Regions from separate parts of the Rhodococcus sp. AC861 genome, predicted to be linked through region 2. Evidence: riboswitches for the same ligand, from Rfam matches in the RefSeq annotation. Region 2 holds a riboswitch; the other holds the start of a gene.
The links. A riboswitch is a leader RNA that binds a small molecule or an ion and turns the genes downstream of it on or off. The one in region 2 is predicted to bind cyclic di-AMP.
Positions count from the first base shown of each region.

Region 1: it holds a riboswitch for cyclic di-AMP, as region 2 does, so the genes downstream of both, AC0IX4_RS09835 (C40 family peptidase) here and AC0IX4_RS13925 (transglycosylase family protein) in region 2, are expected to answer to the same signal.

Region 1 is NZ_CEEDMW010000003.1:64,817-69,225, reverse strand. Features, by position in the region: gene AC0IX4_RS09845 (hypothetical protein) at 1-992, opposite strand, end outside; gene AC0IX4_RS09840 (C40 family peptidase) at 962-2,020, opposite strand; gene AC0IX4_RS09835 (C40 family peptidase) at 2,247-2,816, opposite strand; cyclic di-AMP (ydaO/yuaA leader) riboswitch at 2,834-2,997, opposite strand; gene AC0IX4_RS09830 (hypothetical protein) at 3,111-3,401, opposite strand; gene AC0IX4_RS09825 (DEDD exonuclease domain-containing protein) at 3,688-4,409, shown strand, end outside.
Region 2 is NZ_CEEDMW010000004.1:99,913-104,321, reverse strand. Features, by position in the region: gene AC0IX4_RS13940 (hypothetical protein) at 1-55, shown strand, start outside; gene AC0IX4_RS13935 (YccF domain-containing protein) at 84-497, shown strand; gene AC0IX4_RS13930 (glycosyltransferase 87 family protein) at 589-1,875, shown strand; cyclic di-AMP (ydaO/yuaA leader) riboswitch at 2,042-2,248, shown strand; gene AC0IX4_RS13925 (transglycosylase family protein) at 2,257-2,844, shown strand; gene AC0IX4_RS13920 (hypothetical protein) at 2,906-3,097, opposite strand; gene AC0IX4_RS13915 (helicase-associated domain-containing protein) at 3,180-4,409, shown strand, end outside.

The DNA.
Region 1 (4,409 bases), on a different contig from region 2:
CGGTATCCCGAGTAATCGGCGTAGCCCTCGAGCATCCACAGCGGTGCGCCCTCCCCGGTGATCGACCGCGTCGCCACGTGGGTGAGTTCGTGCTGCAGCACTGTCCGCCGGGTACTGTCCGTCAGGCGGTCCGAGGCGGTCGGGCCGAAGACGACACGCTGTCCGGTGACCAGGCCGTTCTCGACGGGATCGGCAATGGTGGAGGCGGCCACGTCGGTGAGGACCGAGCCGTTGGCATTGCTGGTGAATTCGGCGTCGGATCCCGCCACGACAAGCACAGCTCGCCGCGACCACCCGATGCCGACGAAGCCGGTCACGGCGTCGACAGCGGCCGGTAGATCGGCCGCCAGCGCGTCGATGAAGTCACGCTGGCCCTCGTGCCCGATCACCAGCGACGTCGTCGAGCCGGTGGGAACTCGGCGTACGACGACGGGGCCGAAGTCCCACGGTCCGCGCCACGTCGTGCGGGCGTACTGGGGCACATCGGCGTCGGACACCAGCGCCCACGTGTCTCCGCGGCGCGCGACGACCAAAGCGACATCGCGCCGGGTGGGACCGATGTCGGAGTCCTGGTAGGCGTACCGCAGAACCACGTTCGGAGCCCACACCTCGGTGGCGTCCAGCGAATCGGCCAGGGTGGGTTCCACCGGTACCTCGGGCCCCGGCGTGATCTCGTACCCGAAGTCCGACAGCGGAACGTCCTGCAGGGATGCTGCACGCGCGACTTCGCGATCGACGAAGGCAGGGTCGGCTGACGGATCGAACAAGCTACGCAAGGCCGCGTCGTCGTTGTCGCGCAACGCCGACGTCCATCTGTCGAGTAGTGCGGTCACTCCTGCTGTGCGAGCGTCGTCCGCGACCGCGGTGACCGGAACCGAGCCACCTCTGTCGTCCACAGCACCGGACGAGCATCCGGCGAGTACGGCCGCGACGACGAACAGTGCGGCCGTGGCGCGAAGGATCAGTATCGGCGAGCGCCGTAGAACGGCCACGACGCCATCGACTCCACTCGGACCGGCACCCCGAACGTCGACGCGTGGACGACGTTCCCGTTGCCTGCGTACAGGCCTACGTGGGAAGCGTCGTTGTAGAACAGGACCACGTCACCCGGCTGCAGGTCTTCCTTGGCCACCGGCGTTCCACCTGCGGCTTGCGCCTGGCTGGACCGCGGCAGCGTCTTGCCGACCTGCTTGTACGCCCACACGACCAGACCGGAGCAGTCGTACCCGTCGGGTCCGGTCGCACCCCAGACGTACGGCTTTCCGATCTGCGTGAACGCAGCCTGGAGCGCTCCCGTCTGCGACCCCGGTGTCAGGGCTCCCAGAATGGTGGCGGGATCGAATCCGGGGGGGAATGCCGCACCCGCGAGGCCTGCCTTCTCCGGCTCGGACAGCGCTCCGAACGCGGCCATGACATCGGCGATCTCGCTCTGGAGTCGGCTCTGCTTGCCCTGGAGGTCGTCGCTGACCGCCTTGGCCTGCTCCGTCGCGGTGCGAGCGGCGTCCGCCGACTGCTGCGATGCAGCCTCGGCCGCGGCCGCCGCAGCGGTTGCCTCGTTGAACGTGCCGACGGTTGCCGCGGCATCGGTGGAGATGATGTCGAGGGCGGACATCTGGTCGAGCAGCTGCTGCGGAGAGTCGCTCACCATCACCGCGAACAGGCGGTTGGTGCGCGCTCCCTGGTAGTTGGCCCGAGCGATCTTGTCGACTGCCGGGCGGACCGAGTCGATCTGCGCGCGGGCATCGGCGAGGGCACGCCGATCGGCGTCGAGGCGCCCGTCCGCGTCGGACTGAGCTGCAAGCTTGGCATCGAGGTCGATCTGGGCGTTGTGCATGGCCTCGGTCGTCTGTTCCGACTCGCGGGACAGGTCCGCCAGGCGCGTGACCGCATCCGAGGCGGATTCGCCGGGAACAGGATCGGCCGACGCTGCGCCGACCGGGACGAACGCGAGAGCGGCGGTCAGAACGCCGGCGAGGATCGCCCCGCGCACACTCGACCGCGTGGATACCGAAGACGGCACGTGAGTGGTTCTCCGATCTGGAACTGATCCGAAACATGATGCGATCCGTTGCCGAATCGCGGGGACGTCACGGAAAGATTACGACGACACCGTGGATTCTGTCCACGAACCCCGCTTTTCGACGCGAAACATTCCCGAAAGTCGTCGACACCGGCAGTAACCGACCGCGTGATCAGTTACTGCCGGTGTCGGACGAGTACTCCTGCGACGGAGCTACAGCGATCGATCAGGCGTAGCGGCGCGCACCGTCGAACGGCATGGAGGACAGCGGAGCGACCTTGACGGGCTGGCTCTCGGTGGATGCGTGGACGACGTTTCCGTTGCCGACGTACATACCCGAGTGCGATCCACCGTAGAAGGACACGATGTCACCGGGCTGCAGGTCCGACTGCGAGACGGGGACGCCGGCGGCAGCCTGGTCGTAGCTGGTACGCGGCAGGTTGATGCCGGCCTGCTGGTACGCCCACTTCATCAGTCCCGAGCAATCGAAAGCGTTGGGGCCGGCTGCTCCGTACACGTACGGCGCGCCGACCTTGCTCTCGGCAGCCTGGACGGCGATCTGCGCTGCGCTCGACGTCGGTGCGGCAGGACCGGGAAGTGCCGGGACCTGCGGAAGCGGGGGGAGCTGGCTCAGGATCTGGTCCGGAACCTCGAACGTTCCGATACCGGGGATCTCGACGGGGGCCGCGAAGGCGGGCGCGGCCGGGACGACGACTGCGCCGGCCGTGATGGCTCCGGCGACGAGAACGTTGCGGACAGGCCGCGAGGTGGTGCTGGGCTTACGGTGTTTCGCCACGAGAAAGAGGTGCTCCGTTTCTTCCTGATATCCGCCGACCGAGTTAGCTGACGGGTTCGGGCTGGGAAGATCAGCCCTACTCATCGAGCCGCCAGGCGACTCGATGGGATTCACCCCGGTGTAACGGTGGGTTCCCGGTACGACCACCCGGAAGAGGTGGCCGATTAGGCGGTGACCTTGCGACGCAGTCCCTGGTGGCGCTGCACGACTCCGCAATGTCTCGGAAAGATTACGAAATGGCATCCAAGATGTCGAGCCCACCGTCTCCGTGTCGCGGTTCGATCACGGGAAGCACTAGCCCGCGACGTGTTCCGGGCCCGAGTCACGCCGGTCGCGTGCCGACTCCTCGGGGGACGGGACGACCTTGCCGACCAGACGCAGTCGGGGTACCAACCCACTCTCCGCGAGGACGTCCATGGCGGCACGTTCGTCCTGCTCGAGCCTCAATCGGCGTGCCGCGAACGGTGCATCGGAGGGGCCGTCCGAGGGTGCCGACGGCATGCCCGGAACGCCCAGCAGCACCGACACGACACAGTCCGAACACGCGTCGCCCCGCACCACGCACTCGCCACAATCGACAATCATGTGATCCTCGTCTCATTCAAGTTTCGTGCTGTCGGCCGTGATGTTCGTACCGGATCACAAGGAGGCCGGGGCCGATCATCACGCGAATCGACGCCGACGCTAACGGCGCCCACCGACACGGCAGGCCGGCGAGAACGCCCCGTCGTTCTTGTCGGTGGCACCCCCTACGGTCCCGGATGTGCGAAGCGAGACCGGACCGGCCCGGCGTCCCGACGGGGCGTACGTGGCAGCTGCGTCGGCGACATCGGGCGCCGCGCCGACGGGCCTGCAACTCGCCTTCGACGAGATGGACATGTCGCTGCGGGAGACGACCTTCGTCGTCGTCGACCTCGAGACCACGGGCGGGCGTCCCGGCGAGGACGCGATCACCGAGATCGGGGCCGTCAAGGTCCGTGGCGGGCGGGTCATCGGAGAGATGGCCACCCTCGTCGACCCCGGTCGGTCCATCCCGCCCGGCATCGTCCAGCTCACCGGCATCAGCAGCGCGATGTTGATCGACGCTCCCCGTATCGAACGAGTGCTCCCCACCTTCGTCGAATTCGCTCGCGGAAGCGTCCTGGTGGCGCACAACGCCCGGTTCGACACCGGCTTCCTTCGTGCCGCCGCCACCCGTATGGATCTGGCATGGCCGTCGTTCCGGGTCCTGTGCACCGTGAAGCTGGCCCGACGTGTCCTCTCCAGGGACGAGGCACCGTCGGTCAAGCTGTCGTCACTCGCGACGCTCTTCGAGGTCTCCACCAGGCCCACCCACCGAGCGCTCGACGATGCGCGCGCGACCGTCGACGTCCTGCACGCGTTGATCGAACGCGTCGGCAATCAAGGTGTGCACAGCTACGCCGAGCTGGTCGACTATCTGCCGACGGTCACCGCTGCCCATCGCGCCAAACGGACACTGGCGGCCGGGCTCCCTCACGCTCCCGGTGTCTATCTCTTCCGCGGCCCCTCGGACGAGGTGCTCTACGTCGGTACGTCGAGGAACCTCCATCGCCGCGTGCGCAACTACTTCAC
Region 2 (4,409 bases):
ATTCCTGCTGGGCCTCGTCCACGCCTTGCGGAGCGGTCGACGCGTCCGGCGCTGACCGCGGGCGAACCGGGCATACTGGTCACATGCGACTGCTGCTGAACATCATCTGGTTCGTTTTCGGCGGCCTGTGGCTGGCGCTGGGGTACTTCCTCGCCGGGATCGTGTGCTGCATCCTGATCGTCACCATCCCGTTCGGGATCGCAGCCTTCCGGATCGGCGTCTACGCGCTGTGGCCCTTCGGTCGGACCGTCGTCGACAAACCCACGGCCGGCCTCGGTTCGATGATCGGCAACGTCGTCTGGATCATCGTGGCGGGCATCTGGCTCGCGATCGGGCACGTCCTCACCGCGATCGCCATGGCGATCACCATCGTCGGCATCCCCCTGGCCCTGGCGAACCTGAAGATGATTCCGGTGTCGCTGATGCCGCTGGGCAAGGACATCGTCGATTCGGACGCGGTGGGCGTCGTCGGAGCGCCCGCACCGATGCGGTACTGACCACCTCGAAAACCCACCAACCGTAACGAGCGGTCGCGTTTCGGCGTGCCCTGACCGGCTGTCGGCTCCCTTTCGGTCTACGATCCTGTGCGTGATACTGAGGAAATCCGACGACCGCACCTTCGGATCACATAGGATCTTCGTCGCGCTCACGGTCCTCGGCGCCGCGATCGCGGTGTTCGCGCACGACCGGCTGATCCCGTTCGACGTCCCGAAGTTCGGCCTCTTCCAGTTCGGAATCGACGCGCTCGTCTACCGCGCGGGCGGCGCCACGGTGCTGGGCCCCGAACCGCTGTACGCAGGGAATCTCGTCGGCGAGCTGCCCTTCACCTATCCCCCGTTCGCGGCTCTCGTGTTCGCCCCCCTCGGGGTGATGTCCACCACGACGACGCACCTGCTGTTCTGGCTGGGCAACATCGTCCTGCTCTACTTCATCGTCCGGTCCTGCTGGCTGTTCCTCGGCTTTCGCGACGACCGCAGCCTGCGCATCGTCTGCCTCTCGTTGTCGGTGATCTTCACCTGGCTCGAGCCGATCCGTATGACGATCTGGCTCGGCCAGATCAATCTGGTGCTGCTGGCCCTGGTGCTGTGGGATCTGACCCGCCCCGAGGGAAGCAGGCTCCGCGGCATCGGAGTCGGCATCGCCACCGGAATCAAGATGACTCCGGGCCTGTTCCTGATCCATCTCGCGTTGACGCGGCAGTGGAAGGCCCTCCTGATCGGAGCAGTCACCGCCGCCGTGAGCGTCGTCCTGGGATTCGTCGTGCTCTTTTCCGACGCGGTCACGTACTGGTTCGGAGCCATCTCCGACTCGTCCCGGATCGGCGACATCGGCTCGGGCGCGAACCAGTCTCTGCGCGCCTCGATCCCCCGGTGGTTCGGCCTCGACGAAGCGCCGGTCCTGCTGTGGGTCGTGATCGCCGGCGCTGTCGGTGTGGCAGGCCTGTTCGTCGCGGCGGCTGCGCACCGCAAGGGACTTCAACTGCTCGGACTGATCGTCTGCGGGCTGACGGCACCTCTGGTGTCCCCGTTCTCGTGGGGGCATCACTGGGTGTGGCTCCTGCCGCTGCTGATCGTGTGCATGGACGTCGCTCTCCGGGCGAGCAATCCCGTCGCCTGGTTGCTGCCGTTGCTGGCCAGCGTTCCCCAGATCGCATGGTTCTGGGTGGCACCCGACAACGTCTACGCCATCGGCACGTTCATGCTCCCGCCGTCCAACCGACTCGAGGCCGTCGCACTTCAGACGGTGTATCCGACCACCGGCGTCGTGGTGATCGTGGTGGTGGCCGTGATCCTGCGCACATGTGACTTCCGCCACATAACGAAGCGGTCACGAACGGGTGACGACGCGGTAGTCAACACGTCCTCCCCGTCCTAGCTGCGGATACCCGTTGCGACACGTCACAACGGCGACGCGACGCGTACACCAGGCGAAGTTATCGAACAGTGACATCTGTGCCCGATTCGTAATAGTGTCCCCTTCGGCCGGAAGTTCGGCCGACGTTCGGCCCGCCGCGCCAAACCTCGTCCCGCGGGTACCGGACATCCCTCACAGACATGATCAGGGACGAGGGCGGGGGACCCACACGTCCTTCGTAGATATCCGGCCGGCTCTCGCGGCGCCCCACCGGGCCCCGAGCAGTCGACCTAGGGGTGAAGCCTCTCCGCTCCAGCCAGGAGCGCACCGAGGCCGGGCTACCTCTCAGCCCGAATCCGACAGCTGACCTCGCAGGCGCGTGTGGAGAGGATTTCTACCCTTATGAGCGGACGTCATCGCAAGCCGAGCACCACGGGCAAGACCGTCGTCAAGGTCGCCGTCACCGGCGCACTGGTCGGCACCGCAGGTCTCGCATTCAGCGGCACGGCCAACGCAGCCCCCGATTCCGACTGGGACCGTCTCTCGCAGTGCGAGGCCGGCGGCAACTGGGGCATCAACACCGGCAACGGGTTCCAGGGCGGACTGCAGTTCTCCCCGAGCACGTGGACCAGCCACGGCGGCGGCGAGTACGCGGCCACCGCCAACCAGGCCAGCCGCGAAGAGCAGATCGTCGTCGCCGAGCGCGTGCTCGAGTCGCAGGGTTGGGGCGCATGGCCGTCCTGCTCCTCGCAGCTCGGACTGAGCAGCGGCCCGACGCAGCGCGACGCACCGGCGACCACGGCGCCCACCGCACCGGCACTCCCCGATCTGACGAGCATCCCGTCGACCGAGCAGGCCGTACAGGGACTGACCCAGGTCGTCCAGAACTTCACCAACGACCCGGCGATCCTCGGATTCGTCCAGGCCGCAGCCGGAGACCCCCAGATCGCGAGCTTCATCGCCGCGAACCAGGATCTCCTGCCTCGCTGACGCTCCACTCGTACGAGAAGGGCCCCACCGCATGCGGTGGGGCCCTTCTCGTACGTCCGGGTCAGCGGTTGATGACCGTATGCGGATGTGCGTACGGAAGTGACTCGGCCGGCAACGGGAACTCGGTCTCCTCGCCGTACGGCGACAGACTGCCGGCGCGAGCGGACGCCAGTTCCGTCACGGGATGGTCGTCGTCGTCAGCACTGTGAGGCCAGCCCGGATCGACGTATCGCTTCTTCTCTTTGTTCGCCATGCTTCATTTCACCATTACGAAGGGCACGTCTGCCAGTCCTGGTCTGCAGTCGCCGCCACCGAAGTCTCTAGGCTTGACGGCGATGACCGACAACGAGGGCGATCGGGCGGACTCACTCACCGAGTGGCTGTCCTCCCGAAGCGACGACGAACTGGCCGAACTGCTGCGTCTGCGGCCGGACCTGACCATCCCGCCGCCTCCCACCCTCGACGTGCTAGCCGGCAGATCCCACCAGCGGGCGTCGGTGCTGCGTGCCGCGGAGGACCTGGACACTCTGTGCCTCACGGTCCTCGAACTGCTCGCTCACGAAGGCGGCGACACGGACCCGGTACCGCGGAGCCGCCTCGACGAGCTGGTGGACAAGCGCGCGACGAAGAAGGCCGTCGACGCGGCACTGGCTTTGCTCCGCACCCGCGCCCTGATCCGGGGAACGACGTCGCTGACGATGGTGGCCGCGGCGCGGGACGCGGTCCCCTGGCGTGTCGGCAGATTCCTGGACGCCGATTCCGGGTTGACCGCCGAGGTGGTGGCCGACAAGCTCGCGGCCGTCGACGACCGCAGTCGTGACCTGTTGACCACGCTGACACGCTCGTCGTCGATAGGACGCACACGCGACGCGGCGCCGGGCACCCCGGCGGACCGGCCGGTGCAGCAACTGCTGGCCTCCGGCCTCCTGACCTGGCTGGACGACAACACCGTCGAACTTCCGCCGCAGGTGTCCCAGGCGCTGCGCGGAGAGCCCGTGACCGACCCGCTCGCGCTCACGCCTCCGACTCCGTCGACCCAGCAGGTCAAGGTCAAGGTCGCCGACGTCGACGCCGCCGCGGCCGGCGAAGCACTCGAGCTGCTGCGGCAGAGCGAGAACATCCTCGCCGCGCTCGGCCGGACACCTGCCCCGGCGCTCAAGGCGGGCGGACTGGGTGTGCGGGAGATCCGGCGCATCGGGAAGTCGACCGACCTCGACGAGGCGCGGGTCGGTCTGCTGCTGGAGTTGCTGTCCGCTGCCGGACTCGTCGCGGTCGGCCTGCCGGACTCGGGCCCTGCCGGCGACATCGACGACCTCTGGGCCCCCACACCGACAGCCGACGCATGGCTCACGGCCGGCCCGGACCGCCGCTGGGCCGCGCTGGCGGGCGGATGGCTGGACCTCGCGCGCGTGCCGTGGCTCATCGGGATGCGGGACTCGAACGACAAGCCGATCGCGGCGCTGTCCGACGAGGCGAGGTCCGCAGCCGCCCCCCGCGACCGACGCGTCGTGCTGTCGGTGCTCGCGGACCTCCCGTCCGGTCGCGCAGCCACCACCGAGGACGTG